4 regions of the Thalassotalea piscium genome follow, and region 1 is predicted to be linked to each of the others. Evidence: predicted binding sites of a transcription regulator. Region 1 holds the regulator's gene; each other region holds the start of a gene.
What was found. The regulator sigma-54, encoded in region 1, starts transcription at its own class of promoters, with help from an activator protein. The targets are predictions, from matches to a motif close to GTTGGCACGNNNNTNGNNT.
Positions count from the first base shown of each region.

Region 2: a site for sigma-54 is predicted at 5,584-5,602, ahead of flhA (flagellar biosynthesis protein FlhA). Genes of this name have one in related genera too.
Region 3: a site for sigma-54 is predicted at 6,434-6,452, ahead of QUD79_RS05865 (CsbD family protein). Genes of this name have one in related genera too.
Region 4: a site for sigma-54 is predicted at 3,440-3,458, ahead of QUD79_RS00065 (NF038132 family protein). Genes of this name have one in related genera too.

Region 1 is NZ_AP027362.1:585,709-594,120, reverse strand. It holds gene lptC (LPS export ABC transporter periplasmic protein LptC) at 1-508, shown strand, start outside; gene lptA (lipopolysaccharide transport periplasmic protein LptA) at 525-1,004, shown strand; gene lptB (LPS export ABC transporter ATP-binding protein) at 1,014-1,739, shown strand; gene QUD79_RS02520 (RNA polymerase factor sigma-54) at 1,809-3,317, shown strand; gene hpf (ribosome hibernation promoting factor) at 3,346-3,633, shown strand; gene ptsN (PTS IIA-like nitrogen regulatory protein PtsN) at 3,666-4,118, shown strand; gene rapZ (RNase adapter RapZ) at 4,191-5,045, shown strand; gene QUD79_RS02500 (HPr family phosphocarrier protein) at 5,061-5,336, shown strand; gene mgtE (magnesium transporter) at 5,641-6,999, shown strand; gene pmbA (metalloprotease PmbA) at 7,016-8,359, opposite strand.
Region 2 is NZ_AP027362.1:767,005-775,416, reverse strand. It holds gene cheY (chemotaxis response regulator CheY) at 1-172, opposite strand, end outside; gene QUD79_RS03335 (RNA polymerase sigma factor FliA) at 220-942, opposite strand; gene QUD79_RS03330 (MinD/ParA family protein) at 987-1,859, opposite strand; gene flhF (flagellar biosynthesis GTPase FlhF) at 1,886-3,343, opposite strand; gene flhA (flagellar biosynthesis protein FlhA) at 3,415-5,517, opposite strand; gene QUD79_RS03315 (hypothetical protein) at 5,692-6,033, shown strand; gene QUD79_RS03310 (hypothetical protein) at 6,064-6,267, shown strand; gene QUD79_RS03305 (hypothetical protein) at 6,298-6,618, shown strand; gene flhB (flagellar biosynthesis protein FlhB) at 6,699-7,829, opposite strand; gene fliR (flagellar biosynthetic protein FliR) at 7,829-8,412, opposite strand, start outside.
Region 3 is NZ_AP027362.1:1,344,564-1,352,975, forward strand. It holds gene QUD79_RS05835 (marine proteobacterial sortase target protein) at 1-1,626, opposite strand, end outside; gene QUD79_RS05840 (LysE/ArgO family amino acid transporter) at 2,189-2,785, opposite strand; gene QUD79_RS05845 (LysR family transcriptional regulator ArgP) at 2,902-3,798, shown strand; gene QUD79_RS05850 (hypothetical protein) at 4,277-4,462, opposite strand; gene QUD79_RS05855 (hypothetical protein) at 4,613-4,930, opposite strand; gene miaE (tRNA isopentenyl-2-thiomethyl-A-37 hydroxylase MiaE) at 5,280-6,044, opposite strand; gene QUD79_RS05865 (CsbD family protein) at 6,166-6,357, opposite strand; gene QUD79_RS05870 (formate/nitrite transporter family protein) at 6,904-7,845, shown strand; gene QUD79_RS05875 (gamma-glutamyl-gamma-aminobutyrate hydrolase family protein) at 7,897-8,412, shown strand, end outside.
Region 4 is NZ_AP027362.1:13,062-21,473, forward strand. It holds gene pepQ (Xaa-Pro dipeptidase) at 1-1,171, shown strand, start outside; gene QUD79_RS00055 (YigZ family protein) at 1,179-1,790, shown strand; gene QUD79_RS00060 (TrkH family potassium uptake protein) at 1,874-3,265, shown strand; gene QUD79_RS00065 (NF038132 family protein) at 3,507-4,301, shown strand; gene trkA (Trk system potassium transporter TrkA) at 4,364-5,743, opposite strand; gene rsmB (16S rRNA (cytosine(967)-C(5))-methyltransferase RsmB) at 5,740-7,035, opposite strand; gene fmt (methionyl-tRNA formyltransferase) at 7,035-8,009, opposite strand; gene def (peptide deformylase) at 8,064-8,412, opposite strand, start outside.

The sequences.
Region 1 (8,412 bases):
CGTTGTTGACTGGCTTCAGTCAAAAACAAAAACAGAACAAGTGATCACTAATGAAATGACACCAGACTTTATTGCTGAGACCTTAAATAGTGACATATATAATGCTCAAGGTGAGCTAACATATATTATCGATGCGCAGCGTATGGAGCATTACGCAAACTTATCTGTAACCCACTTTGAATTTCCACAGTACACCCTTTTTACAAAAAATAGTGAAACACCTTGGAAACTAAAAGCTAATGAAGGGACTCTATATAGTAATAATCGCGTACGGCTACAAAATCGCGTAACATTAACGGCAACAGATCAATCAAGCTTAATACAAGAAATTCATGGTCGGTATTTAGAGTTAGATCTTAATACTAATATTATTAGTTCTGAGCAAACTATTATGATTGAAGGGAAAGACTTCACCATATATGGTTCAGGACTAATTGTAGACTTAAATACAAAACAAATGACGTTGACTGAACATGTACAAACCATTTTTAAAAGTATTAAAAACTAGCCTTATTATAGTAGGCATGAGCTCAGCATTAGTTTCGACAAGTTATGCTGACAAATTAGACTTAAAAAAAGAAATTAATATCGATGCTTCTCGACAGGCTGCTGATTTAAAAAATAAAATATTTAGCTATATCGATAATGTTGTGATCACTCAAGGCACGTTACGGATCAAAGCTGATTTAGTACAGGTGATCACTGACACCGAAACCGACGAAAAAACATATATAGCCAAAGGCAATCCTGCAACCTTTTCTCAAAAGCTTGATGACGGTACGCCCATATACTTACAAGCTAATGAAATTAAATATCAGCCTAGCCAAAATATCGTAGTAATTTCTGGTAACGCAGAATTGCGCCAAGAAGGAAGCAAAGTCAGTGGCAGTATAATTACTTACAATTTTGTCACGGAACAAGTCAGTGCCGATAGCGATGCGGATAGTGATGAAAATAATCGAGTAAAAACTGTATTACAACCCAAAGCGTTGGATAAAAATTAACTTATGGAAATATCAACTCTTTGTGCCACAAGCTTAGCGAAAGCTTATAAAGGCCGTAAAGTAGTAAAAAATGTAAGCTTGCAGGTTCAAGAAGGGCAAATTGTCGGTTTACTTGGACCAAATGGCGCAGGTAAAACAACATCGTTTTACATGATTGTAGGGTTAGTGCCTAATGATAGTGGCAGTATAATACTCAACGATGAAGATATCACCTTACTCCCTATGCACGAACGCGCACGAAAAGGTATTGGTTATTTACCTCAAGAGGCCTCAATCTTTCGAAAACTCACTGTACACGACAATATAATGGCCATTTTACAAACACGAAAAGAACTTTCTGAGATTGAACGTCAAGAAAAGCTTGAACATTTATTAGAAGAGTTCAATATTAACCACATAAAAGACAATTTAGGTATGAGTCTTTCAGGTGGCGAGCGGCGTCGTGTAGAAATTGCCCGTGCCTTGGCTGCTGATCCTAAGTTTATTTTACTTGATGAGCCTTTTGCAGGCGTTGACCCTATTTCAGTAGGAGACATTAAAAAAATTATTCTACACTTAAAACAACGAGGCATTGGTATATTAATTACAGACCATAATGTACGTGAAACTTTAGATGTATGTGAACACGCTTATATTGTAAGTCATGGCGAATTGATCGCAGAAGGGGATTCAAATCAAATACTGGCCAACCAAACAGTAAGAGATGTATACCTTGGTGAGCAATTCACGCTATAGTATATTCAAACTATAGTATTAGTTAATGCGATAAACGTTATTAATAATTAAAGGAACATAAGTATTTCGATGCGCCCTAGTCTGCAGCTCCGAATTGGACAACAACTTACAATGACTCCACAGTTGCAACAAGCAATAAGATTGTTGCAACTGTCGACCTTGGATCTTCAACAAGAAATACAAGAAGCGTTAGACAGTAATCCATTATTAGAAGTTGATGAATCTTCAAATTCAGATCAGGAAAGTAGTACAGATAATTTCGATGATGCTTTTTCTGCCTCTACAACTGAAACAAGTACGACTGATAATAATGATGGCAGTGAAGACTCTACACCAACGATAGACGAAATATCCACTACTGAGGCAATGGACAAAAACGAGATCCCTGAAGAATTAAATATAGACACAACATGGGATGAAAGTTTTAGTGCCGGTGTATCAAATACAGGCGTAGGTGTTGCGAGCGAAGATTACACATATCAGGGCGAAACTGTCGATTCAATTCAAGACCACCTGCGTTGGCAAATGGACTTAACTCCCTTCTCTGATACAGACCGCGCGATTGCCACAGCGATCATAGATGCTATTGATGACGCTGGCTATTTAACTGTTTCAGCTGAAGAAATATTAGAAAGTGTAGGCGCTGACGATCTAGAGCTAGATGAAGTAGAAGCCGTTATTAAACGGATTAATATGTTCGACCCTATAGGTGTAGGTGCACGTAGCATTTCTGATTGTTTAATTATTCAGCTTAATCAATTTGACAAATCAACACCCTGGCTAGAAGAAAGCAAATTAGTATTACGCGAGCATATCGATTTACTTGGTAGTCGTGATTATCGACAATTAATGCGTAAAACTCGCTTAAAAGAAGATCAGCTCCGTGAGGTTATCCGCTTAATTCAAACATTAGATCCTCGCCCCGGTGACAGTGTCATTAAAGGTGAAGACCAATACGTTATTCCTGATGTTTCCGTTGAGAAAAAAAATGGTCGTTGGGTTGTTGAGCTCAATCCTGATACTGCGCCTAAATTGTCAGTAAACCAGCAATATGCCTCAATGGCACGCTCTATGAAGTCCTCAACTGATAGCCAATTTATTAGATCAAACTTGCAAGAAGCCAAATGGTTTATTAAAAGTTTAGAGAGCCGCAACGACACGTTATTAAAAGTGTCTAACTGTATCGTGCAGCGCCAGCAAGGCTTTTTTGAACATGGACCTGAAGCGATGCGCCCCATGGTGCTAAACGATGTTGCAGAAGCTGTAGATATGCATGAATCTACAATTTCTCGCGTAACAACACAAAAATATATGCACACTCCTCGAGGCATATTTGAACTTAAGTTTTTCTTCTCTAGCCATGTAAGTACCGAAAACGGTGGCGAGTGCTCATCAACTGCAATTAGAGCATTGATTAAAAAACTTGTGGCTGCAGAAATACCAGCTAAACCGCTAAGTGACAGCAAAATGGCTGAACTACTCGCAGAGCAGGGTATTAATGTTGCACGAAGAACAATTGCAAAATACCGAGAGTCTTTATCTATTCCCCCTTCTAATCAACGTAAAAGTTTACTTTAAGTAAACGCAACAATAAGGATTGAATGTTATGCAAATTAATCTTACAGGTCATCATGTTGAAATTACCGAGGCATTACGTGAAAGCGTAAATACAAAATTCGCAAAATTAGAAAGACATTTTGATCAAATTCATAATGTTTACGTGGTGTTAACAGTAGAAAAGAATAGTCAAATAGCGGAGGCAACCGTTAACCTTAGCGGAACAGAAGTACATGCTAAAGCCGATAACGCGGATATGTATACTTCAATAGATCGACTCGTCGATAAACTAGATCGCCAAATATTAAAATATAAAGGCAAAATAACTCAACATTAACGCTATAAAATATAGCTAAGTAAACCGGTATCATGAAGTTACTTGAACTACTTAGCTTGAACTGCACTTTATGTGCAGTTCAAGCCACAAGTAAAAAGCGAATACTAGAAGTTATCTGTGATGCAGCTTCTAACGAACTTAACGACTCATCAACTTATGAATTATTAACAAGTTTGATGGCACGAGAAAAAATGGGTTCAACAGGGATAGGTAATGGTATAGCCATTCCTCACGGCCGATTAACTAATTCAAACAAAACTGTCGCAATAGTTGCCACTAGTGAACAACCGATAGAGTTCGACGCGATAGATAATAGACCTGTTGATATTTTTATTGCATTATTTGTTCCTGAGCAACAATGCGAAGAACATTTAGTGACATTACAAAATATCGCAGAGCTGTTTACCGACAAACAGCTTTGCAAACAAATTCGAAAGAGTACTACTGCGCAAGAAATGTTTGATTTAATTAAACAAGCCAGTTAATTTTTTAACACTATAGCCATTGATAGATAAACACTATTATTGGCTACACATTTTGCCAAATAAGGCTGAAAAATGAAATTAACCATTGTGAGTGGTCGCTCAGGTTCAGGTAAAAGTGTCGCACTACGCGTACTTGAAGATTTAGGCTATTACTGTGTTGACAATATCCCCGTAAATTTACTACCGGCGTTAACACATACCGTAATAAATGATTATGAAACAGTCGCAGTCAGCTTAGATGTTCGAAACTTACCTAACGACCCAGCTGACGTTTCTGAAATACTTGATTACCTGCCCACAACTGTTGAACTAAATATTCTTTATTTAGATGCTGATGACTCTGATTTAATTAAACGCTTTAGCGAAACTCGCCGATTACACCCATTAATTAGACAAAACATTGCCTTAGATCAGGCACTAATTTTAGAGAAAAAGTTACTAGAGCCTATATCTAGTCGCGCTCATTTATACATAAATACCAGCCAGTTAACCCCTCACCAACTCGCAGATTTGGTAAGAGAGCGAATTTTAGGTAAAAAAACTGGCACTATGGTTGTTGTGTTTGAGTCATTCGGATTTAAGCACGGCGTACCTCAAGATGCAGACTATGTATTTGACGCTCGCTTTTTACCAAACCCTTTTTGGGAAAAGGAGCTTAAAACTTATACCGGGTTAGATCAGCCAGTCAAAGATTTCCTTTCATCTCAACCAATAGTGACTAAATTCGTCTGGCAAATAAACAGCTTTTTTATGACATGGCTACCCCACCTAGAGCGAAATAATCGTAGTTATGTCACCATTGCAATAGGCTGTACCGGTGGTAAGCACCGCTCCGTATTTATTGCTGAATTATTAGCAAACAATTTACGTAAAGAAAGAGCCGATGTTCAATCACGCCATCGCGATATCGATAAATCAACAACGTAAGAAATACAAATATTCATGGCCAAATATAACAAAAAGTTAATGATATCTAATAAGCTTGGCTTACATGCGAGAGCTGCCACTAAGTTAGCGCAATTAAGCCACAAGTTTGATGCTGAAGTAACCGTTACCTTAGCAGGAAAAGATGCTGACGCGAGCAGTATTATGGGATTAATGCTGCTTGCTGGCGCACAGGGTAAAGAAGTGACTATTACTACTGAAGGTGAAGATGCAGAAAAAGCATTAGCCGATGTATGCAAACTTTTTAATGATAAATTTGATGAGGATGAATAGCTTTATTTCAACTAGAAACTAAGGGCTTAAGGTAACACCCCCCTAGTAAAACCATAGCACTTACCAATACCACTCACACTCAGATAAAGCGAAATAATAGCTTCACAGACCTTAATAAAGCTGTAAATAACACTAAACAATTGATATTATTTAATTAAAGTCAAATATTACTTATACCATTTAAAATAAAGAAGCGGACACTTAGAGTAGCTAAGAGATCACTTTCATTTATAGGTTGGTATAACATACTGAGTCGATAATTACTTAACTTTTCATTTCGTTTTTAACGGCCCAAGGTAACGATATGCCGGAAGCTTTAGAGCAAGAATACAGTCATACTAAACTGCAGCAAGTTAACAAAGCACTTGAAAGCGGGATGTTTGTCTATGTCCGCAAATTACTGCAAAATATGCCTGCCTATGATCTTGCGCTAATTTTAGAATCTTCTCCAAGTAAAAGCCGTACAGTACTTTGGCAATTAATCGATCCTGATCACCATGGTGATGTCCTAGAAGAACTTAACGAAGAAGTTCGAAAAGGTATTCTTAAAAATATCCATCCTGAAAAATTAGCTGCTGTCGCAGAAGGAATGGATACAGATGATTTAGTTGAAGTACTAAGAACCCTACCTGATACTGTATACAATGAAGTAATTAAGTCCATGGACTCACAAGATCGTGGACGGGTTGAAGCCGCACTTTCTTATGCAGAAAATAGTGCTGGCGGTATTATGAATACCGACACTATAACCATCAGACCAGATGTAACAGTCGATGTGGTTTTACGTTATTTACGACTTAAAGGTGACTTACCAGAAGCAACAGATTCTTTTTATGTAGTTGACCGACAAGATCACTTTATTGGTTCTGTTTCACTTTCATCAATAGTTACGGCTCAGCCTGATGTTATTATTTCAACATTAATCGTAGAAGAAATACAAGCGGTACATGTTGACACCCCTGAAAGTGAAGTAGCGCAACTATTTGAACGTTACGATTGGTTTTCAGCCCCCGTTATTGATACAAATAAACACTTGCTTGGCCGTATTACCATCGATGACGTTATCGATGTCATTCGAGAAGAAGCCGAACATTCAATGATGAGTATGGCGGGTCTTGATGATGAAGCCGATACTTTTGCACCTGTCTTTAAAAGTACTAAACAGCGCTCAATTTGGTTAGGAGTTAATCTAATTACCGCATTATTTGCTGTTGCTGTTTCATCAATGTTCGAAGATATACTTGCCCAATTAGCCATTCTTGCTATTTTAAATACGTTAGTCCCCAGTATGGGGGGTGTTGCTGGCAATCAAACCTTAACACTTGTTATCAGAGGTATAGCGCTAGGACACATAGGTGAAAGCAACTCTCGTGCTTTACTTTATAAAGAGCTTGCCGTCGGCTTTTTAAACGGCATTATTTGGGCAGTATTGATTGCAGCTGTTGTTGCTATTTGGAAGCAAGATTTTATGTTAGGTGCGGTTATCGCTTTTGCAATGCTAATGAATATGACTGCTGCAGGGGTTGCAGGGGTTGCTATACCTTTACTACTTAAACGGATGAAAATTGATCCTGCCTTAGCAGGAAGTGTTATTTTAACAACCGTTACCGACGTAGTTGGTATTTTTGCCTTTTTAGGTACAGCAACACTGCTTTTAGGTTAACGAGTCAACAAAGTTGCTAATTCCCTGCAACTTGCATTTCAGCTAACAAAATAGAGCCCGTACGAATACTGCCATGCATATCAGTATCACTGCCAACGGCGACTAACTCAGTAAACATGTCTTTTAAATTACCTGCAATAGTAATTTCTGATACTGGGTATTGAATTACACCATTTTCAACCCAAAAACCTGCAGCACCACGAGAATAGTCACCATTGACCACATTAACTCCCTGCCCCATTAATTCAGTTACTAAAAGGCCTGTGCCTAATTGTTTTAACATTGCATTAAAGTCACCACCGTTTGCTGACACCAACCAGTTATGAATACCACCGGCATGGCCAGTTGTAGTAAGCCCTAACTTACGAGCAGAATAACTTGTTAATAAGTATGTTGCTAAGTTACCTTGCTCAATAATGTTGCGGTCGATAGTGGCAACACCCTCACTGTCAAATGAGCTACTCGCTAATGCAGACTTTATATGAGGGCGTTCATTAATTGTTAAAAAATCAGGAAAGATAGGTTTACCTAAAGCATCGAGTAAAAAAGACGATTTACGATATAAATTACCTCCGCTAATTGCGGCAATAAAATGTCCCCAAAACGTATTTGCGATATCAGCTCTAAACATAACAGGCACTTTACCCGTAGGTAATTTACGTGCGTTTAGTCGTGATAATGCTTCTTGAGCAGCTTTAGAACCTACATTTTTGGCTGAATCCATTAAGTCAAAGTGGCGATCAATGGTGTAAGCATAATCACGTTGCATATCATCATTTTCACTAGCAATAGCCACGCAACTTAAACTATGCCTAGAGCTAGGATAGCCTACTAACTGCCCATGGCTATTGCCATAGACTTTAAACCCTTCATAGCTTGCTAATGTTGCCCCATCAGAGTTAGTTATCCGCGGATCTACGTCTAAAGAAGCCATTTCACACTCTTTAGCAATCGCTATTGCATCATCAGTTGATAGCGCCTTTGGGTGATATAAATCAAGAGATTCTGGGTTCATCGCTAATAATTCTTTATCCGCCAAGCCTGAACATTCATCAACAGAAGTAAATTTGGCAATATTAACTGCAGCCTCAACAGTTTGCTTGAGTGCTTTATCAGATAAATCAGCAGTTGATGCACTTCCTTTTCTTCCTTGTTGATATACCGTTATTCCTAATGCACCATCATTAGTAAACTCAACAGTTTCAACTTCGCCAAGGCGAGTACTAACACTTAAACCTTGCTGTTTGCTCATTGATACTTCTGCACCATCAGCACCTAACGACTTAGCTAAAGCTAATACCTCAGCTACACGTGATTCAACTTTTTCCATTTGTTTGATGATGCTATTTGACTCTGCCATAGGGGTGAATTTCTCTATAATTTTAATAAATACGACGAATATTTTACGAAGAT
Region 2 (8,412 bases), 180 kb from region 1:
TCCAGTCGGTTACAACGAAATCAAAATCACCGCCTTGAAGCATAGGTAATGCTGTACTACCGTCATCTGCTTCTGAAATATTGGTGAAGCCTAAGTCGCGTAAAAGATTTTTCACTATACGTCTCATTGTTGAGAAATCGTCAACAACAAGTACTTTCATATTTTTATCCAAGACACCCTCCGGGGATATAGTTCTAAATTCTATTTATTATATTGTAATCAACTTTTCCACGATTGCATACGTGCTTTTAATCGATGTAACGCTTGACTATGGATTTGACTTACTCTTGACTCACTAACGTCAAGGACATGACCAATTTCTCGTAAGTTTAATTCTTCGTCATAATACAACGACAGTACTAGAGCTTCGCGTTCGGGTAAAGTAGAAATACATTCACTGAGTGCTTTTTTAAAAACTATTTGCTCTATATTGCTATAAGGATTGTTGTTACTTCTATCTTCTAACTGACTTAGTGCGTCTTCACTAACTCCTAAGTCTTCAATCCCAATAATCTTTCCCGTACTTACCTCGTTAAGAATATCATGGTACTCATTTAACGAAATATCAAGTTTTTCAGCAACTTCAATATCAGTTACGTCGCGACCAAGTTCGGCTTCTAAGTGTTTAATTGCTTCGTTAACCATTCGGCTATTTTTATGAACTGAGCGCGGAGTCCAGTCACCACGGCGTATTTCGTCAAGCATCGCACCTCTAATTCTGATCCCAGCAAAGGTTTCAAAACTAGCGCCTTTAGTATTATCAAAATTATTAGCTGCCTCTAATAAGCCAATCATGCCTGATTGTATAAGATCGTCAACAATGACACTAGCGGGAAGTCGAGCAAGCAAATGGTAGGCTATTCGTTTTACTAAAACGGTATGTTGCTCTAGTAGAGTAGTTTTATCTATTTGATTAATGTAAGCATTTGCTTTAGCCACTATCACCCACCACTATTTTATGGATTGTACTTAGTTTTATTGGATTATTACGATTTATTTTCTAACAACTGCTCGATAAAGAATTCTAAATGACCTGACGCTTGGTGAGGTATTGGCCACTTAACTATTTTTTCAGCAAGTTGTTTAAGTGCCTTCGCTGCTGGTGAATCTGGATAAGCTTCAACAATAGCCTGTTGCTTACGTACAGATTTTCGTATGTTTTCATCAAAAGGAATGACACCCACTAATTCTAGCGCAACATCAAGAAAACGTTCACTAACTTTTGATAATTTTCCAAAAAGCTGCTGTCCTTCTTTTGGACTACGTACCATATTGGCGACAACTTTAAATTTATATACGCCATGGTCACGACTTAATAGTTTCATTAAAGCATAGCAATCAGTAATTGAAGTGGGTTCATCACATACCACCAGAAGTACATCTTGTGCAGCTCTTGCAAAGCTTAGCACCATATCTGAAATACCAGCCGCGGTGTCAACAACCAAAACATCAAACTTAGTTTTCATGTCGCTAAAAGCGCGAATTAAACCTGCATGCTCAGCTGGTGTTAAGTCGACCATAGATTGGGTACCAGAGGTTGCAGGAATTATATTAATGCCAGCTGGACCTTTAATAATGACATCATCAAGCTCGCACTCACCTGATAACACATGAGATAAATTACGCTGCACTCTTAAACCAAGCATAACATCGCAGTTGGCTAAGCCTAAATCGGCATCTAAAACCAATACCCGTTTACCAAGTTGAGCTAAAGCAATTGCAGTATTAAGTGATATATTAGTTTTACCTACACCCCCCTTACCGCCTGAAACAGCAATAACCTTTACAGGGTTACTTCCTTTTCTACTGTTGTGATTTGCATCTTGCATTTTTCTTAAGCCACTCGCTTGATCGATCATCTATATTCTTTCTCGTTTTATCAGTATTACACAATTGCAGCAGAAGTCATGGGCATTGGTCGCGAAACGTGTTGATTATTGTATTTATTTGCCATTCTTTCAGCAAGAGTAACTAACTTTTCAGCATTTGCAACTTTAATATCTTCTGGTACTCTTTGCCCATCAGTAAGATAGCCGATCGGCAGACCATTTTGAATAGCTGTGGTAACTATTTCACCAACACTTAAGCTTTCGTCTAGCTTTGTAAAAATACAACCCGCTAGTGGTATTTTTTTAAACCGTTGAACATTCTCTTGCATAACCCGTTGTTGCGAGTTAGCTGCAAGAACTAGATAATTTCTTATTTTTACCCGTGAGTTTGCTACAAGTGTTGCTAAGTGTTGGGCTAATCTCATATCACGTTGGCCCATGCCAGCGGTATCGATTAAAACCAATTTTTTATTCGCATATTGTTGCAACAATAAATCAAGCGATTGAGCGTCTTTCGCCATTTTAACTTGGCAACCAATAATTTTTCCATAAGTGGAAAGTTGTTCAAAACCCGCAATACGGTAGCTATCTGTTGAGATCATAACCACTTGATCAGCACCATGTATTTGTGCATATCTCGCTGCTAGTTTTGCAATAGTTGTAGTTTTGCCAACGCCAGTAGGACCAATTAACGATACAACACCACCCTTATGAATAATGTCATTGCTGGTGGTACTAAGCTGTTGAGTTAATAAGTTTTTTGCATGTTCCCATGCTTGACTTTCATTGGCCGAACTTGGAATGTAACTCGCTACTTGCTCTGCTAATGCTTCTGTGATGCCCATTTGCATTAAGCGGTTTACAAGTACAGCTTTGCCAGGATCTTTTTGTGCCATATCTTGCCACATTAATCCAGACACTTGATGCTCTAATAATTGACGAATACTGTGCATCTCTTGACGCATTTTTTCAATTTCATTAGCAGAGTCAGTATGGTGATACTGTTGATTTGCATACTCATTAGCTACATGAGGCGCTGAAGGCTGCATTACCTCATCAGTATGATGTGCTGAGCGAACTTGAGGTGTTTGTTGAGCATTTTGCTCTAGTCTATCGGTAAAGCTTTTAAGTTGGTCTTCAATATCACTATCTGTTTTTGCTACATTCTGAGATGGTGAACTAGCCTTATTTTGATTTGTTGCTGTCTGGGGCTTTTGAACCGTACGGTTTAATAATGCTGACAAACTATCAACCGGCGGTTGCTCGTTAGCACTTTTATCACTAGGCTGAAATGCCTGACTACTGATAGAAACTACATCATTGGGTATGCTGTCTTCATTTTCTTCAGGCACCGATGTTGCAGGCGCTTTTTGGTTATAATCGACAGCTGCCATTAATTCGACACCTTCAGGAATTTTTTTATTTGACATGATAACGGCATCTGCGCCTAATTCTTCCTTAATGTCAATTAAGGCGGTTCTCATATCTTTTGCAACAAAACGTTTAATTTTCATAAAAACTCCTACACCAGCTTCACGCACATAAACTTATCACACTAGCTATATTTTCGGTTTGAATTATCAGACTACTGACCAATTGAACTTACAATTTTAATTTGTTTATCATCCGGTATTTCTTGATATGAAATTACTCGTAATCCTGGGATGGTATATTTAACAAATTTGGCCATAACTGTTCTTAATATTCCTGACGTTAATAAAATGGGTGTTTCACCGGCCATTTCTTGTTGCTGCGCCCCTTCAGTCAAAGACTGTTGTAGTCGCTCAGCAAGTCCAGGTTCAATACCAGCACCATCATCTCCCGCCATTTGCATTGACTGGTGCAACATTTGTTCCAACTCTGGCGACAATGTTATGACAGGTACTTCAATGTCAGAGCCAACAAGCTCTTGCACGATAAATTTTCGTAAGCTTATGCGCACTGCTGCTGTTAATATTTCAGGATCTTGACTCTTTGGTCCGTACTCAACTAACGTTTGAACTATGCTGCGCATATCACGAACCGCTACCCCTTCGTTCATTAAGTTTTGCAATACTTTAACGATTGTTCCCAGAGTCAGCGTATCAGGAATTAATCCTTCAACTAATTTAGGATAGTTTTTCGCTAATAAATCGAGTAAGTTTTGCACCTCTTCATGACCAAGTAGTTGAGCAGCATTATTGGTTAACACTTGACTTAGATGGGTCGCTAATACTGTTGCAGCATCAACAACAGTATAACCTAATGACTGTGCTTGCTCTCTTTGGTTTTGCGTGATCCAAACTGCATCTAATCCGAAGGCAGGGTCTTTAGTAGCAATACCATCAAGCTTACCATATACCTGACCTGGATTAATTGCTAGGTCATGATCATGGCGAATTTCAGCTTCGCCAATGGCGACTCCCATCAGTGATATTTGATAAGAGTTAGGATCAAGATCTAAATTATCTCGAATATGAACCGCAGGAACTAAAAAGCCAAACTCTTGTGATAGTTTCTTTCTTACGCCTTTGATGCGATTGAGTAGCTCTCCGCCTTGGCCTTTATCTACAAGTGGAATTAATCGATAGCCAATTTCTAACCCTATAATGTCAACATGATTTACATCGTCCCAACCTAAGTCTTTCACTTCAGCATCTTGCTGCTTTGACTCTACTATGTCAGCCTGTTCTTTTTCAACAAGCTCTAACGCTTTAGCAATTTTTAATTTATTACTAAAATATGCCCCACCTGCAATAAATAATGCAAACATGATAAAAGTAAAATTAGGCATTCCTGGGACAATACCCATTACAAACATAACGCCTGCAGCAATGTACAGTGACTTTTCTTGACCGAGCTGGTTACTAACTTGCTGCCCCATGTCTTGTGTAGTATTTTGACGGGTAACTACAATTGCGGTTCCAACAGAAAGTAATAAACCAGGAATTTGAGCTACCAAGCCATCACCAATGGTTAACAGGGTATATATTTCAACCGCACTATCAAAGGATAAGTCGTGTTGAACCATACCAATAACTAACCCACCGGTAATATTAATCACTAAAATTAAGATACCGGCAATAGCATCACCTTTAACAAACTTACTTGCACCATCCATAGACCCATAAAAATCAGCTTCACTTGTTACTTCTACACGACGTTCTCTTGCTTGCTCAGCAGTAATAAAACCAGCATTTAAGTCAGCGTCGATCGCCATTTGCTTACCTGGCATTGCATCTAAGGTAAAACGCGCGGTTACTTCTGAAATTCGCCCTGCACCTTTAGTAACAACCATAAAGTTAATAATAATAAGAATTAAAAAAACCACTAAACCAACAGCATAATTGCCACCAATAACTACCGAGCCAAAGGCTTCAATCACCTTCCCTGCAGCACCAGGGCCTTCGTGCCCTTCGAGTAGTACGACTCGAGTACTAGCTACATTTAGCGCTAATCTTAAAATTGTCGCAATTAATAAAACGGCGGGAAAAGAGCCAAAATCAAGCGGCTTTAGGGTATAAACAGTGATCAGTAAAACCACCAATGATAAGGCAATATTAAATGAAAATAGAATGTCCAGTAAGAATGATGGCATCGGAAGAATGATCATGCCTAGGATGGCCATCACTAACAATGGCGTTCCCATTCCAGTTAAATAACTGAATTTTTTTTGTTTTATTTTATTAAAATGAGCTGCTAGTTGCATTTAATACACACGATAAAATTTTGACGCATACAAGCAAACAGCAATATTCAGACCAACTAAGATGAAATACGGTTAATATGCCAAAATTTTCAGTTGAGCTTTGACGGCGTAAACGCCGACCTACAATATTTTCTATGTGTAGGTTAGGCTTCGGCCCATCAATGATTCGCTATAATGTGTATAGAAGTACAATTATTACTAAGCTTTTCATATCTTTCTGACGGCGTAAACGCCGACCTACAATATTTTCTATGTGTAGGTTGGGCTTCGGCCCATCAAGGATTCACTATAACGTGTATAGAAGTAAAGTTATTGCTAAGCTTTTCATATTTTTCTGACGGCGTAAACGCCGACCTACAATATTTTCTATGTGTAGGTTGGGCTTCAGCCTACCAAGGATTCGCTATAACGTGTATAGAAGTAAAGTTATTGCTAAGCTTTTCATATTTTTCTGACGGCGTAAACGCCGACCTACAATATTTTCTATGTGTAGGTTGGGCTTCGGCCCATCAATGATTCGCTATAACGTGTATAGAAGTACAATTATTGCTAAGCTTTTCATATTTTTCTGACGGCGTAAACGCCGACCTACAATATTTTCTATGTGTAGGTTGGGCTTCAGCCCATCAAGGATTCGCTATTCCGTGTATAGAAGTACAATTATTACTAAGCTTTTCATATCTTGCTGACGGCGTAAACGCCGACCTACAATATTTTCTATGTGTAGGTTGGGCTTCGGCCCATCAATGATTCGCTATAACGTGTATAGAAGTACAATTATTGCTAAGCTTTTCATATTTTTCTGACGGCGTAAACGCCGACCTACAATATTTTCTATGTGTAGGTTGGGCTTCGGCCCATCAAGGATTCACTATAACGTGTATAGAAGTAAAGTTATTGCTAAGCTTTTCATATTTTTCTGACGGCGTAAACGCCGACCTACAATATTTTCTATGTGTAGGTTGGGCTTCAGCCCACCAAGGATTCGCTAGAACGTGTATAGAAGTAAAGTTATTGCTAAGCTTTTCATATTTTTCTGACGGCGTAAACGCCGACCTACAATATTTTCTATGTGTAGGTTGGGCTTCGGCCCATCAATGATTCGCTATTCCGTGTATAGAAGTACAATTATTGCTAAGCTCTTCATATTTTTTTGACGGCGTAAACGCCGACCTATAATATTAATACTTAAATTCATCTGGAATAGGTAAGTTTTTTGGGATCGCTTTCGGACGTTTAGCTTGTCCTTTTTTATGCTCAGCTAATTGAAAAACAAACGCTAATATTTGTGCTACTGCAGCGAATAATTCTTCAGGTATTTCATCATCAACTTCTGCTGTGTAGTAAAGAGAGCGAGCTAATGCTGGTGAGGCAATAATTTCAACATTGTGCTCTTTAGCAATTGTACGAATATGAATAGCCATTTCATCAACCCCTTTAGCGATAACTACCGGTGCTCCACCTCCATTGGGGTCATATTTTAGCGCAACTGAAAAATGAGTTGGGTTGGTGATCACTACATCAGAATTTGGCACCTCCGACATCATTCGTCGTTGTGACATTTCGTATTGCGTACGGCGGATCCGGCCTTTAATTTCAGGGTTACCCTCTGTATTTTTATTTTCGTCTTTTATTTCTTGTTTAGTCATTTTTAGCTGACGAGTATGATTCCACTTTTGATATGGTGCATCAACAATAACAATAATAATTAACGAACAGCCCAATACTAAGAACATCCATAACAGCATTTCAACCGCATGATTGAAGTTCAGTGGTATCGCTTCGATGCTAAGCGATAGAATTTGATCGAAGAGGTTATCTAATAACAAATAAGCAACTATAAACACTACAAAAAATTTGAGTATCGATTTAACTAGTTCAACATAAGCTTGTACTCCAAACATTCGTTTAAAGCCAGCTAAAGGTGAAAGCTTGCTCCACTTAGGTGCCATCGCCTCCCACGAAAAACTCATGCCACCCAACATGGTATTGCCAATAAACGCCGCTAACATAATAATGGCGAAAATCCACATTAATGGAGAGAATACGGCTGAAACGCTTTCGCTAACTACTTGATATAACGCATGTACATCCATGGCTTCTTTGCGCGTTACACTAAATAAACGTGCCATCATTTTAGATAAGCTGTCAACGAGTGAGCTACCAACCATCATTAGAGCTATTGCGCTGCCAACGAGCACAAATAATGTCCCTAAATCTTTTGATCGTGCTATTTGCCCTTTTTTACGGGCATCTGCAAGTTTCTTTGCTGTTGGTTCTTCGGTTTTTTCACCACTACTTTCTTCAGCCATTAGCTTGCCTGACAGTTAATAAGATAACAACTAAAGTCGAGTGCCCTTTGCCATTGGGCTTCAAAGTGCGTTAGAAAGTTCCCCATGGTTAACCACATGATAATTAACCCTGAGCACATGGTTATAGGAAAACCAATCGCAAAGATATTTAACTGTGGTGCAGCTCGCGTCATAATACCAAATGAAAAATTAATTAATAACATTGCCGTAATGGGCGCCATTGCTAGCGATAAAGCCGTAGCAAACATCCAACTCCCCCACTCAACTATTTCTCGATATTTAACGGTTTCAAAGCTTTCAAGCGGGATAGGCAATGTCTCGAAGCTCGCCACCACATAGTTTAAGTAGGCTAGATGACCATCCATAGTCCAAAAAAGCAACGTGGTTAAAATTAAGAAAAACTGCCCCACAGCAGGTACGCTTGTACCACTTGCAGGGTCAACCAATGAAGCAAAACCCAAACCTGATTGCATCGCAATAATTTGACCCGCTAAGGTAAAGGTATTAACAACGATAATTGTTACAAAACCAATCATTACGCCTATTATCGTTTGCTCTGCAACAAGTAATGCAGTTTGAAAAG
Region 3 (8,412 bases), 760 kb from region 1:
CTTCATAAAATATCCATTGGGTGCAGCGCCAATTCCTATAGTAAATAATCGAAAGTTATGTTGAGCACCGTCGAGTAACTGCATTAATTCAAACTCGTTAGCAACCGCTCCATCAGTTATGAATACCACTTGTCTTATTGCTTGTTCTGATTGCTCACTGTTTTTTGCCATTATTAAGGCTTGGCTCAGTGGCCGATACATTTCAGTGCCACCATCGGCTTTTAAACGCTGGATAAATTTTAACGCTTGATTAACGGTATTACTTGTTACCATTTGAGTGCTAGAAAAAAGTAAATCAACTGAATCGTTAAACGCAATAATATTAAAGCTATCACTGCTATTAAGTAGAGAGATGGCATGTTGCAAACTTTGTTTTGCTTGAATCATTGAGCTACCTTGCATAGAGCCCGAAGTGTCAATAATAAAAATAACGTCTCTTGAAAATACTGCAGGCTTATCAGTACTTGGTGGAAAGAAAGTGAGTAGTGTGAAATATTCTTCGCCTACTTTTTCTGTGAATGTACTTATTTGAGGTTGCTGACTAGGTTCTAGTTGCCAGGTTAAATTAAAGTTTTTGTTGGTAAGGGTTTTCGCTTTGGCTAAGCTGATCAAAAATTCAGATTGTAGGTTATTAATAGGCTTTGTGTTTATTTGATGACTTGCGCTTTTTATTGAAGAAACGGCTACACCAGCGTTAAGCACAACACTAATAGCTGCCTGACTTTTAGCTACAATCTCTGAATTAGCACCGCCAAAATTTAATTCATTAGCGGTAAAACTATTAATATTTAAAGTGCTTGAATCAAAATCACTTGATTGAGAACGACTTGCCCCAGCGTCGATTAATTCATAACTATTTACTTGTGTAACGCTTGAGTTAGCAGCCTGATAATTTGCACTAGAAGAAGGGGCTGAGTGCTCTGCCGGCGACTCATTATAATGCATAGGCTGATAACGAGTGGTCATCGCAAGGGGTAAGTTTATATTAAGTTCATTATTTAGAAATGTAACAGGCATAATAAAGGTGAGCGTAACGGTAACTGCTGAACGGGGAGGAATGTTAGCAATATTGTTAGTAAATAAATTAGCTCGTTGTTGCTGTACTAAACTGGCCTTTTTTCCCTGTGTTTTTGCTTTGTTATAGGCCTTCTTAGCTGCTTGCTTTTCCATGATTTGGCCAATAATAATGTTATCACCAACCTTTACAGTTAAGTGCTTAATTGCAGCATTTTCAGGCATTGGAAACTGATACTTACCGTCTAATTCAAGCGGGTGGGGGTTTATAAAAACTTGCTTTATTTGTGTGTATGCAATTAAACCGCTTACTTCAATACTAGCGGTTATATCAATGGGCAATGAAACATTATTTTTTTTATCAGGATGATTAAATATTAATTGAGGACTATAAATTAATGGGTTTTCATTTGTTGTATTGTGCTCAGTAGATTGCCCCTCATTAAAGTTTGTACTTTGTGCCAACGGAATAATCACCACAACAAGGCATGCTAACAGAACAATTAGTAAAATATACTTTAACCATTTTTTACGTTGTTTCTTACGCTTTTGTTGGTAGTAATATGAGTCTTGATAGTCAATGAATTGTATTTTCTTAAATGAGTTAAACACATGTTTTCTCCAATATCCTTGTTATAAAACCTATTAAAACAAAAGAAAGAGTGTTTATTACGGTGAAATAAAGGCAATTTAATGAGCAATTATGGCAAAACTATGGCAAGTGGGTAGCTGTACCAACTAGGGCGTGTTGAACTTTTCTTGTACATTTATGCAGCGATTTATTTGGTACTTATACAAGGCTGAACTTATGTATGTAATGGAGTTGTTCCCTAATAAATAAGTGAAAACGCCGTAGAAAAACCAAAGGAGCACTGTTCTTTGGATACGTTTAAACATGATTTACTTTTTTTTGCTTACACGGAAGTAGGTACTTAGCGTGAGCAGGACGCGGAAGCTGTGCTTACACGGAAGTAGGTACTTAGCGTGAGCAGGACGCGGAAGCTATCTAGCTAAGTTATTCTATTTTTTATGAATTTAACTGTAGTAGCTCATACATGATCTGACAGCATACACAACTAGGTTTAGACTTTATATGACAGGCAATATGAGCGATTAAGGGATGTTAACTTACTAATAGCGTGAGTGAGCTTGTTCAAAATCGAGTTACTAATCACTATGTATATGTATAAAGTTGAGCCGCAACAACACAGAGTAAAATAGAGATTGTTGAGTCAAATATTCGCCATCGTTTAGGTGAACTTAGTAGGCGTTTAAGTTTTGGTGAAAATAAAACTAAACTTCCAAACCACATAACAGAAGCGATGCACGCTCCTACAGCAAATAATGTTGGGCTAGGTTGTAAAGCACCAACACTACCTAGTAAAATTACCGTATCTAAGTAAACATGAGGGTTCAGTAAGCTTATTGCCAAAGCTGTTAAGGCTGTTTTTCTCCAATCAACTGTTACGGTTTCGTCAAGTTTCATTCCTGATGAACCTATATATGCCCGTTTAGCGGAGCCGTATGCCAAATATATTAGTAAAGCAATTCCTCCCCAAGTGAACAATGGAATAAACTCAGGTATCCATTGCTGTAATTCTTGTGCCGAATAAACGCCAAAAACAATTAACGAAGCGTCACAAACTATACAAACCACAGCAATAACCAATCTATTTGCTCCAGCCATGCTCTGGCTTAAAACCCATATATTTTGAGCACCTATAGCCACGATTAAGCTAAGACCCAATATTAAACCTGAAATAAATGACACGTTATCGCCCCCTTATGGCGTGATTAAGTAGAAACTGATTTTAATATTGGTGTAATCTTACTTCTTGAATTATCATGAATCTAATGAATGATTATATTGCTACATGAGAAAAATTCATGATTGATTATCAGTTGCTGCAAGCATTGTATGCAGTTGTTACAGAAAAGGGCTTTGACAGAGCTGCGCAAACTCTATTTATTACGCAATCGGCTGTAAGTAAGCGTATTTACCAACTGGAGTCGCTGTTAGGTGAGCCTGTCTTAATTAGAACGAAACCGCCTAAAGCAACTGAGCTTGGAGTAAAATTATTAACTCATTTACAACAAGTTAAGCAGCTTGAGTTATCACTAAATTTACAGAGCAGCACTGAATTCGTTGATAAACAATTACCTGTGTCAGTTAAAATATCTGCCAATGCTGACTCCTTGGCAACGTGGCTACCAGAAGCTTTATCTGTGCCCGAAGATTACTGTGATTTTAAATATAGATTCGAGATAATAGCGGAAGATCAAACGATAGCCTTAAACAGAATGAAGGCTGGTGAAGTAATGATCTCAATATGCTCAATTGATAAACCAGTGAATGGAGGCAAGGTATTTGAATTAGGTGCATTGCGCTACTTTGTCATATGTAGCCCTGCGTTTAAAAAGCGTTATAACATAACATCATTACATCAACTTACAGAATTACCCTGTTTGGTCTTTGATGAACATGACAAATTACAACATCAATTTCTAACACATTTGAATGGTTCTTTGCCTAAATATACTCATATTTGTCCATCATCAGAAGGATTTAAACAAGCAATGATTGCAGGTCTAGGTTACGGGCTGCTTCCAAGTTTGCAGTTGGGTGAGACAATAGAAAAAGGAGAATTGGTCAATTTGATGCCAGAGTTTTATTTAGATACGCCTTTATATTGGCATTGCTGGGAAACAGAAAGTATCCAACTAGAAATGCTTAGGTGTCATGCCATTACTATTGCTTCAAAAAGGCTGTATCAGATTATCTAAATGTCTCTTAATGGCACATATGCGACTGTCAGATTTAATTGTGTTCTATTATTCGAATCTGACAGATCAAGTTAAGACTTATTCAATTTAACACAGAAGTAAGGAAAAAATAGCTGCTAGAGAGCTATTTATTATCCCGAGTTGAGGTTAAATGTTGGGCGATCTCAGCTTCCAGTCTACTCTGAGCGGACTACCTGTTATAACGCTGTAGCTTGGTTCACCCCATTTGAGTGATTCTTTCACTTCACTTAATGCCAATTCAGAAGCAACTTGAGGCACTAAATTGCTCAGTTCTTCTAATCGAATCCGCACACTTTCTGGATACTCATCGAAGCATTTTTGACTACTTTGTCCATAAATTTCTTCTAATTACATAACTTATCTATATAATTACTTATTGACAAAGAGCCGGCACATTTATTATTAAAAATTGAGCATAAATACCAATTTCTATTTGTCCGGCTTTAAAATCTGCTTATTAAGTTGATTGCTCCGAAATAGCACTTTTATAGCCTTCATTAAATCCTGATACGGCATCTGGTCCAACCAAAGTAATAAGTAAGCAAATTGAAGCCCCTAACATGATATTTCTATTTCTTCGTTTATAACCAATGGTCATTAAAACAATAAACACAATTAACCCTATAGCTTCTAGCCAATACATGCTAACTCCTTGTTTAATTTTATAAAATTCAAATTGCTCTACAATTTACTATGCTTCCCAACACAGTAAAACCTTAACTAATAAAGGATTAACATGGTTGAATAAAGCGACAATAGCTATTATTAATGGTTAGAACGAGTTGCGAGCGACTTAATGCTTCTGTTCAGTTTTAATTTTAATTTTTACTTTATTTTTTTTGAAATACCACACCATCACAGGTATTTCGATAAGTCCGTATGTGATCAATGTAAACCAAAACCAATTTACTTGGCCAACAATCAAGTTAAACTCTTGTCCTGTATCCCAATAAGTTGAACCGACGATGATAAGCGCCAACCCAGAAGCAAAAATGTCATAAAACGATATTCGATTAAAGCTATTACCTGCAAGTTTTGGGTATACAGATAGATAAGCTACAAATACAATTATTAAATTTAGTGCGACAATAAAAAACTCAATACTTCCCATTGTTTTAGAAATTCCCTAATAAAAATTAATCATTTAATACTGACCAAATTGGTCGCCAATCTAATAAACTTTGGGTCCGTTAAATTTCGGGGCTATTTATAACTAAATAAGTGTTTTTTTGCAACAATTTATTAACAGGTAGCTGGCTCTATTATGCCGCAGACAATGTCAAGTCATAGTGTTTATTTAATTATTCAAGGCTTAAAGGTACCCACGATATAAAACAAGTCCTAACTATTTTTTAAATGCATACCTCATTGTATCAGTTGAATTTGGCAGGTAAGATTTGAAATTTGGCAGATAGTTAACTCCACTAGATAAAAAGGCATTAGTGCACACTACTAATGCTTTATATTAATTGAGGCACACCACTATGAAATTTGAAATCTGAGTCTGTACTTAAGATAAGTTCTGCTTCAACTTTGCCAAAATGTGCTACTTTTGCGGTGATATCTTCAGTTGATATTGATTGTGCTAGCGCTAAATAGTCTTGGTAATGTCGGGCTTCAGAGCGTAATAAAGACATATAAAAATCCCCCAAGCGCTTATCTACATGTGAGGCAAGCTTAGCAAAGCGTTCACAAGATCTTGCCTCAATGTATGCGCCACAAATAAGCTTATCAATTAAGGTGTCAGGTTCATGCGTTTTAACGTGTTTAAGCATCCCCTTTGCGTACCGTGAAGGTGTGATGCTTTTATACTCAACATTGTAGTGATCCATCATTTCTAATACTTGGTAGAAATGATGTAATTCTTCTTTGATTAGCAAAATCATTTTATCAATTAAGTCTTGGCCGTAGGGGGAGTTAGATTTTGGAATAACAGATTTTGTTAATTTATTTTTAGCCGCTAGATCTTGCCAATTGCCTTCTCTTTTATAGATAAATTGCTCAAAAGGCTTTAGCCAGGCTAACAGGGCGTCGCCGCCTTCTTTATCAACAGCATATTTGCGGATCAAGTACATGGCGCTTTGGGATGCTTTAAGTTCGCAAATTAAGTGATCTAGTAAGAGCATGGTAAAATTTTCAGGCTTAATCGCTTCTTCAACCCATGCATCGGGTGTTTCGCATTTTAAAAAGGTTAATATGGGGGCTAAAAGTTTGTGATTTGACACTTAGAGGTAAATCCGACATTAAAATTACTGATGCACATTATTTTATCACCCCCTAGAAAATTTTTCGCTAGTTAAATTTTCACGGTGATTATCTGTAGACATTATCACCGTGAGTGACATTTTAGGAATTTAGTTTTTCAAACTCTTTCCTTGCCTCATCTTTTGTCATTCCATACTTTTCTTGCATCTTACCCTGAAATTTTTCAAGGTTACCGTCGATTTCATCTAAGTCGTCATCGGTTAACTTAGCCCAATTTGCTTTAAGCGAGCCAGAAATTTGCTTCCATTTACCTTTAATTATGTCGTTATTCATAATATTGCTCCTTTACTCGTTATCATTTTTGGTACCCCATACAAAGGGCGATTGTTTATTTAATGTCCATTTAGATATTCAAAATGCATACCAACTCATAGTTAACTGATTTTTAACAAAAAAATATTATATAAGAGAGTTAATCCGTGCTGTTGTGTAATAATTACCTAATATTAGGTAATAACTACACATTAACCTTGTTTAATGTTTTATGGTTTATAACGTTGAAAGTAACATCGCATTTCTTTGTTGCTTAGGTTTCATATTTCCGAGCAACGCTTGCAAGCGTTAATTTTTAAAGCCTAGCGCTGCGCGTGTTAAAAAGAAACCTAACAAAATAAGTTTATAATACGGAAAAAATTGTTGGTTGGTCTGATATTTGCCTTAATTACTGTATAAATTGTAACTTATCAAAAGATAACGGCTGGCATTGACCCATTTTATTAATTTTACTTTGACTAACAATAAAGCATTACTAAACATACATTGTGCTTATGTATTGTTTTTTACAGCTTAAGTACTTTACCCAATTAATGAGCGTATAACATGATAAAAAAACAAAACTCTGAATCATTAAAAGATCAAAGAAGAGGCGCTAAAAGTATAGATGCAATAAAAGAACGCTTAGAACATAACGCGGTAGAGCGAGGAGATAAAGATCGACGTAAAGAGCGTAGAATGGAATCTGATCAATACCAACAAGTTATTGTAAAGCGTATAGATGAAACTTTTAGGCACCCAGACGATATATTGCAGCTCGCTATTCATGAAGGAAAAAGCCAAATAGAGCGTCCGAAGCTCAGCTTGTTATTATCGTCAATTGCAGCGGGGATGATAATAGGTTTTACTGTTCTTGCAGTAGCAGTAATGGCAAGTATATTAGGTGATTTAGAAGGAATTAACCGTGTGTTAGTCGCACTGGTGTATCCGCTTGGGTTTGTATTATGTATTTTAAGTAGAACTCAACTGTTTACTGAACATACTGCTACGGCGGTCTATCCTTTACTTGATGGTGCGGCAAGTGGCATAGGCGTTTTAAAGCTGTGGTCGATTGTTATATTAGGCAATTTAAGTGGCGGCTTTATTATTGCTCTTTTGCTAAGCAGTGCCGAGTCTGTTATTCATGCCCGAGAAGGATACCTGCTGGTTGCCAACCATGTATTAGCATATGAGGCAGGTAGTCTATTTGTTAGTGCAATTCTTGCTGGGTGGTTAATGGCTATAGGTGCTTGGACTATCCTGTCTACGCATTCTACTCCAGGTCAGATCTTGTGTATTTACGTTGTCACCTTTTTGATTGGTATTGGTGGCTTACACCATTCTATTGCTGGCTCTGTTGAGCTATTTGTTGGCTACTTAATGTCTCCAACTATATCACTTTCAATGATTTTCCCAGTAATTGGCATTATTTTATTAGGTAATGCCATTGGTGGAAGTATTTTTGTTGCCTTGTTGAATTACGGGCATATTCGAGGGTTGAATAAATAACAGTTAGCGCAGTGATAGTTTTTTACAAATTTATTATCTTAAGGAGTCATTTTGCCTAATATTACAAAACCTAGAATAGCAATAACCGGACCCAATAACTCAGGGGTCACTGCTTGGCTGTTCACTGCGTTAAATATAAGGCTTGCTGGTGGGTGTCCAGTGAGAGTTACGCCAAATTCTTTTGATGGTATGTTCGATTATGATGGCGTAATTATTGGTGGAGGCTCCGATATTCACCCAGAGCATTACATAAAAGAGGACGCTCCTAAGGTAAAACGCTCTTTTTGGCTTAAATTAAAAGAATGCCTAATGTATCCAATGGAGCTGATTAATAAAGTAGGGTCGTCGCATTACGATAAAGAGCGTGACGAAATGGAAATACAATTTATTCATTATGCATTAGATAATAATTTACCCCTGTTAGGGATTTGTCGAGGGCACCAATTACTCAACGCTGAGTTAGGTGGTTCAATGTACGAATCTACATTACCTCTGTTAGCAAAAGAGGCAAGAATTCGAAGCCCCTTTCCTCGTAAAAAAGTGCTTTATACCACTAACGATTCGTTA
Region 4 (8,412 bases), 570 kb from region 1:
TAAAGTTAACCCCCATTTTAAACATTGGCTGCCTCTCGTTGATATTCCTAATTGTTGGTTAATGATTAATGGAGAAGATAAACCTGTATTAATTTATTATCAGCCCGTTGATTTTTGGCATAAAGTAACTCCGTTAACGGATAGTTATTGGAATGATTACTTTGATATTAAAGTGCTAACTAAAGCCACAGATGTTGAGAAATTGCTCCCCTATGATAAAAAAGGTTTTGCTTATATTGGTGCGCATATAGAGGTCGCAAAAGCGTTAGGGTTTGATAATATTAATTCTGAACCTTTGCTTAACTATATTCATTATCATCGAGCTTATAAAACACAGTACGAACTTGCTTGTTTAAGAAAAGCTAATGCATTAGCTGTTTCTGGCCATAAAGCAGCACGATTAGCGTTTTTATCAGGTGCAAGCGAATATGATATTCAACAAGCGTATTTGAAAGCAATTGCGCATACAGAGTCTGAAACACCGTATGGCAACATTGTTGCACTTAATGAAAATACCTCAATACTTCACTACACCGCTTTAGACCGAAGTGTACCGCAGGCTCATCGCTCTTTTTTAATTGATGCTGGTGCAAATTTTAATGGATATGCTGCTGATATAACACGTACATATTCCTTTAAACGTGATAGGTTTTCTGAGTTAATCGCTCGAATGGACCAGTTGATGTTAGCAACTGTAGACGGTTTAAAGCCTGGAAAAAGCTATGTAGACTTACATATAGAAGCCTATAAGCAAATAGCAAAAGTATTAGAAGAGTTTGGTATTATTACTACGGATGCAGATACCGCAGTTGAAACTGGCGTCGTAAGTACCTTTTTTCCTCATGGATTAGGTCATCACCTTGGATTACAAGTTCATGATGTAGGCGGTTTTATGGCCGATGCTCGTGGAACACATGTTAAGCCACCACAAGCACATGCTTTTTTAAGAACCTCTAGAGTTGTTGAAACTAATCAGGTTTTTACTATTGAACCAGGCCTATATTTTATTAATTCACTACTTAAAGATCTAAAAGACTCTGCTCATACAAAACTTATCAATTGGGAAGTAGTTGAAAGCTTTAGACCTTTTGGCGGCATTAGAATTGAAGACAATGTTATTGTGCATCAATCTCATAATGAAAATATAACACGTGACTTAGCGTTAAATTAATTTATTAATGTTAGCACCTTATCTAGTTGCAGCTGATAGCGTAGAAGATGAGACGGTTGTTAATAAAAGCCGGTTTATTTGCTACCTATCACCTTGTCAGTCTAACGAGGCTGCAAAGACCTTTGTAAAAAGCATTCAACAATTACATCCCCAAGCTAGCCATCATTGCTATGCCTTTGTGAGCGCTCATCCATTGGACAGCCAATATTATGGCTTTTCTGACGATGGCGAACCTTCGGGTACTGCTGGGAAACCAATGTTAATAGCTTTACAAGGTAGTGACATTGGAGAAGTGTGTGCTGTGGTTGTTCGTTATTTTGGTGGCACTAAGCTCGGCACCGGCGGGCTTCAAAGAGCCTATGGGGGAAGTGTTAGACAGGCGCTGACCCTATTGCCAACAAAAACAAAAATTCCTATGGTACATAAAACGTTGACATGTCACTATACTCACATTAATGATGTATTACATTCACTTGAAAGGCTTGGTGGTAAAGTAGTGTCTGAGGACTACCAAGCAGAAATTGATTTAGAAATTTCGTTACCTGAAAACTCTGTAGCTAAGTTTAAAAGCAATATACAAACTTTATCGTCAGGGCTTTTAGTGCTTAAAGATAAATAATCGAAAAAGATGAAATATTAACCGTGCAAATTAAAAATATTGTTCGAATTTTAGGTTTATTGGTTGCGTTATTAAGCCTGACTATGCTCGTACCTGCAATGATCTCTTTGATATATAGAGATGGTGGCGGTGTTTCATTTTTAATGTCATTTGTTTTCTGTTTAATCACGGGTCTTATTTGCTGGTACCCATTTCGTAATGAAAAAGGTGAATTAAAAGCACGAGAAGGTTTTTTAATTGTTGTACTTTTTTGGACTGTACTTGCTAGCTTTTCTGCAGTGCCTTTATTGCTACTTGAGTCACCAAATCTCTCTATTGCAGATGCTTTTTTTGAGTCCTTTTCTGGTTTAACTACTACCGGCGCAACAATACTGACTAAAATTGATGGTTTACCACACGCTGTATTATGGTACCGCCAGCAGTTGCAATGGCTTGGAGGGATGGGGATAATTGTACTCGCTGTTGCTATATTGCCAATACTTGGCGTTGGTGGAATGCAGTTATACCGTGCAGAAACTCCTGGGCCAGTTAAAGATTCGAAAATGACACCGCGAATAGCAGACACTGCTAGGCATTTATGGATAATTTATGTAACGCTTACCGTTGCATGTGCTCTTAGTTATTGGGCTGCAGGAATGAGCTTGTTTGATGCTATCTGTCATTCGTTTTCAACTATCGCAATTGGTGGGTTTTCTACACATGATGCCAGTATGGGCTACTTTAACAGTCCATTGATTAATTTCATTTGCGTTCTCTTCTTATTGATCGCGGGGGTAAACTTTGCCCTACATTTTGCAGTAGTTAAAAGTCGCTCTTTAAGAAATTATTTTTACGATCCTGAGTTTAAGGTGTTTTTGGCTATACAGTTCAGCTTAACCTTAATTTGTTTTGTGGTATTACTTATAAGTGGTGTGGCTGAATCAGGGTTTGAAGCGTTTGACTTAGCTTTATTTCAAGCGGTATCTATTGGCAGTACGGCAGGGTTTGCGACTACTTCTTTTGCTGACTGGCCAACGCTTTTACCTGTATTGCTAATTTTTGCGAGCTTTGTCGGTGGTTGTGCCGGTAGTACCGGCGGTGGCATGAAAGTGGTTCGTGTAATTTTGCTTTATTTACAAGGTCTACGAGAGCTTAATAAATTAGTCCACCCTAAGGCAATATTTACGATAAAGCTAGGCAACAAAGCGCTTCCTAATCGCGTTGTTGAAGCTATTTGGGGATTCTTTTCTGCTTATGCAGCAGTATTTGTTATTTGTATGCTGTTATTACTTGCTGCAGGAATGGATGATATTAGTGCTTTTACTGCTGTTGCTGCATGTTTAAATAATTTAGGCCCTGGCCTGGGGGCTGTGGCTGCAAACTTTGCTGATATTAATGACTTTAGTAAGTGGGTACTGATTATTGCGATGCTTTTTGGGCGATTAGAGATATTCACGTTATTGGTGTTATTTACACCTACTTTTTGGCGCTCATAATTATTTTATTTCTTAAACTTATCCATATATGCAATTTATCGATAATTTAAAGGCTTAGAAATAAGCATTGATTATAGTGAGTGGTTTTCCCTTTAGAGTGTCAGCTTTTCTTACACTGTATTTTGTTTTAGGCCTCTTATGTTTTTATCTGCTTGTTATTTATAGTTTATTTATTTTGGTTTGCTTTTTGCTTTGTAAAGCTTAAGTAATAGAGTTAATACCTAGAAAGGATAAAAGTATTATGAATATAAAAAAAATAGCGTCGTTAAAAGTTGTTGGAGCTGTGTTTGCTACAGCATTGCTATCAAGCGCTGCGAATGCATCAATGATTTTTGACTCTGGTATACCAAGCGGTTGGAGTTGCACAGGTAATTGTGGAACATCAGGTGCAGATGGCGATATAACATCTTCACCAATAGGTGGTAATTACGGCTGGGTTTCTACTGAAAACGGTGAATATAATACGAATTTAAGCATTGGTACTGACGAAACAACAGGAACAATTTTACAATCATCATTATTTTCCGCAAATGCAAATGATGATCTTAACTTCTTTTTTAATTATGTAACCTCAGATGGTGCAGGCTTTTCTGATTATGCATGGGCAAGACTGCTAGATAGTTCTTTTAACCAAGTGGCGATGCTTTTTACAGCCCGTACGCTAGAAACTGGTACTATTGTTCCAGGTCTTGATATGCCACTTCCTGAGGCAACGTTAACACCGGGTAGTGTTGATATTATTAGCGGCGCGCCAACATGGAGTCCTTTAGGGGGGAGTTCAGGGGACTGCTGGGATAGTGGTTGTGGTTATACTGGCTGGGTTGAATCAAACTTTAAAATTGCCTCAGCAGGTAATTTTTATTTAGAATTTGGTGTAACTAATTGGAATGATGAAGACTTTCAGTCGGGCTTGGCATTTGATGGAATCACTGTTGGCGGTGTTGTGGTAGGTGAGCCCCCTGTATCAGTGCCTGAAACTGGCACGTTAGCGTTATTCGGTTTAGCATTAGTCGGTTTGCTAAGAAGAAAAAAATAAGGGTAAACTCTTAATTAGTTATCAAGAAGCCAACGTTAAGTTGGCTTTTTTGATGGTTAATATTAGTAAAATTTTAGCGGGTCTACATAAAATAGTTTTTCAACTTCGTGTATATACTTTTTACTGACTAAAAATAATACAACATTATCTTCAGCCTGTATAACCATAGTAGAATGAGAGATTAACACTTCATTATCGCGAACAATGGCCCCTATTGTTGTGCCTGGTGGTAGTTTTATCTCAGAAATAGCTCTACCAATAACTTTAGATGATTTTTCATTTCCTTTTGCTACAATTTCTAAAGCCTCAGCTGAGCCGCCTCGTAAACTATAGACATTGTTAATACTTCCACGTCTAATATGGGTAAGTAACGCTGAAATCGTCGCATGTTGTGGTGATACAGCTATATCAATATTGCTGCCGTGTACCAAATCGATGTAAGCACTGCGCTGAATTAGCACCATGGTTTTACGTACACCAAGTCTCTTGGCAAGCAGTGATGACATTATATTAGCTTCGTCATCATTGGTTACTGCAATAAAAACATCGAATTGGTCGATATGCTCTTCCATCAGTAGCTCTTGATCTGATGAGTCGCCTACGAAAACCAAGGTTTCGTTAAGTTCAGAGGCGAGATAGGCTGCACGTTTAGGTGAGCGCTCAATCAATTTCACTTGATGGTTATGCTCTAACATGCGTGCTAAACCTGAACCAATATTACCGCCGCCAGCGATCATTATTTTTTTATAAGCGGGTTCTAACTTTTGAAGTTCATTCATTACGGCACGAATATGAATTGTTGCTGCAATAAAAAATACTTCATCGTCAGCTTCTATTACCGTAGTACCTAGTGGTCGAATAGGTTTACCATTTCGATATATTGCCGCTACACGTGTATCAATGTTAGGTATGTGTTCGCGTAAGGTTGAAAGGGCATGTCCAACTAACAATCCACCGTAATAAGCTTTTACCGCAACTAAACTGACTTTACCTTCAGCAAACTCTAACACCTGTAAAGCGCCAGGGTAGTCAATCAAGCGCGCTATATCTCTGGTGACTAACTGTTCGGGTGCAATTACATGATCAACAGGAATGTTTTCTGGTTGAAATAATTGCTCTTGGTATTTTAATATTTTAGAGGAGCGAATGCGGGCGATTTTTGTTGCTGTGTGAAATAATGAATAGCATATCTGACAAGCGATCATATTAGTGGCATCATCGCTAGTTACCGCGATAACTAATTCAGCATCTTCAGCGCCTGCTTTTTTTAAAACATCAGGGTGGGAACCTTGACCTGTTACTACTCGCAGGTCCATTTTATCTTGAAGCTCACGCAAAGTTTCACTGTTGATGTCGATTAATGTTATATCGTTTTTTTCGCCGACTAAGTTCTCAGCTAAAGTTCCGCCAACTTGTCCGGCACCTATAATAATTATTTTCATGAACTGTGGTTTTTCTTTTTAATTAGCGCGTAATAAAAGCCGTCCATATTGTTCTCACCTGATAGTATCTGCCAGCCAATACTTTGATTCTGATTAATTTGTATTAACTCAGCATCAGCTGTTTGGTTAATAAAAGCTTGTATTTGCTGACTGTTTTCTTCGGGTAAAATACTGCATGTTGCATAAAGCAAAGTACCATTGGGTTTAAGTAAAGACCAACAGTTTTTCAATATTTCTTGTTGTAACTTAGTAAGAATATCTATATCTGTGGCTTTACGTAGCCACTTTATATCGGGGTGTCTACGAATAACACCAGTACCAGAGCAGGGCGCATCAAGTAAAATACGGTCGAACTTTTCACCATTCCACCAGTCTTGTTTTGCCGCATCTGCAGTAATAACTTCTGCCGTTAAATTTAGGCGAGTTAAGTTTTCCTGTACACGAATCAAACGATTTTCTTCAATATCAATAGCTGTCATTTTACCAATATCAGGGGTAAGTTCTAATATATGACATGTTTTTCCGCCGGGTGCTGCGCAACAATCTAAAACATTATCATTTGGTTGGCAGTTAAGTAATACCGCCGCTTGTTGTGCTGCTCCGTCTTGTATCGAAACATGCCCTAACTCAAACCCAGGCAGTTTATAAACATCAACGGCTTTTGTTAATAATATCGCGCCAGACTTATCATCAACGTTAGAGAAGTTAATACCTGCCTCAATAAGTAAGGCTAAATATTCTTTAATATTATGGTGTTGACGGTTAACTCTGATCCACATAGGTGGTTTTATTTGATTTGCGGCTAAAATACGCTCCCAGTCATTTGGGTAACCTATTTGTAATTTTTTAATAAACCAACCAGGGTGATTATATTTTATTGCATCAGGTAGGGTGCTGTTGTCTTCGTTTGCTTTTTTACGTAAAAAATTACGTAAAATGGCATTTACTAACCCTTTTAAATGATTACATTTTAACGCAGGACATGCTGCAACTGTTTCAGCAACACATGCATGATCAGGAATGCGCATATATTTTAGCTGATATAGCCCAACGAGTAGTAAAAAATGTGCTACTCGTTGTTTACCAACTAAAGGCTTATCCATTAAAGAACGAACTTCATACTCTAATTCAGGTAGAACACGTAATACGCCGTAGCAACACTCTTGCAATAAAGCTTTATCTTTGGGGTCTATTTTACTAATTTGTAATGGTAACTCATCGGATAAGCTTCGCCCTTTATCAATAACAGCGAAAATACACTTAGCGGCAGCGGCTCTTATATTGAGTGCCATTATTGTATGTTTCCGTTGATGGATTCGCCAATTTTAAACCATTGCGCACGAGAGTTTAAAATATCTTGGCAGGGTAGCGCTTTTTTACCAGGGAGTTGCATTATTTCAAGCCTAAGTGCGTATTTTGCAGTAGCGACAACAATACCATTTTTATCTGCAGATAGGATCGTACCAACGGTATTATTATGTTCTACTCTTTCAACACTTGCTTGCCATACTCGTGTACGATGTTCGGTTTTATTTTGGTCGATATATGTAAACTGTGCTACAGGCCATGGTATATAAGCCCTAAGTTTTCTATGCAAGGTAATCGCTGGTAATTGCCAATCTAATTCAGCTTCAGTTTTGTTTAATTTAGCGGCATGGGTTGCTTCATTATTATTTTGGGGTGTTCGAGTGTGCTGTCCTGTTGCCATTAGCGCTAAAGTTTCGAGTAATGCTTTAGGGCCTAATTGAGCAAGTGTTTCGTAAATGCTGGCGCTAGTATCTTCAATTGTAATTGGGCATGTTGCAATTAAAATCATATCGCCAGTATCTAACCCTTTATCCATTTGCATAATGGTAACGCCGGTTTCGGTATCTCCAGCCTCAACTGCGCGCTGAATAGGTGCTGCACCGCGCCATTTTGGCAAAATTGAACCATGCACATTAATACAGCCTAATCGTGGGGTATTTAATATAACTTCTGGTAGTAGGAGGCCATAGGCAACAACAACCATTACATCTGCCTGATAGCTAGCAAGAGTTGCTTGTGCAGCACTTTCTTTGAAGTTAACCGGTTGCTCTACCGGCAAACTATGGCTTAAAGCTAATAATTTTGTTGCGCACGAGGTTAATTTTTTGCCTCGACCAGCGGGTTTGTCTGGTGGGCAATAAACAGCAACAACATTATGATGAGAATCAATTAGTGCCTGTAAATGCTGGGCGGCAAAGTCTGGCGTACCGGCAAATATAACGTTTAAAGGTTTAGTCATAAGTTAAGTGTTCAGTCTCAGGTTATTAGTTGTTCTGTTATTAATCATTGTCAGCTAATTATTGTCAGCAAGTTTTGCTTCTTTCTCTAGTTTCTTTTGGATACGATTTCTTTTTAAAGGAGAAAGGTAATCAACAAATAAAATACCTTTTAAATGGTCTAATTCATGCTGAATACAAATACTTAATAATTCTTCTGCATCTAATTCAAAGGGAATACCATTAATATCTAAAGCTTTGACAGCGACTTTAGTATGCCTATCAACCTTTGCGTAACACCCAGGAACCGACAAACAACCTTCTTCATTGATCATTGTTTCATCATTGCGCCGAATGATTTCTGGGTTAATAAGGACATAGGACTGCTCTTTGTTTTCTGAAACATCAATAACAACAATTTGCAGA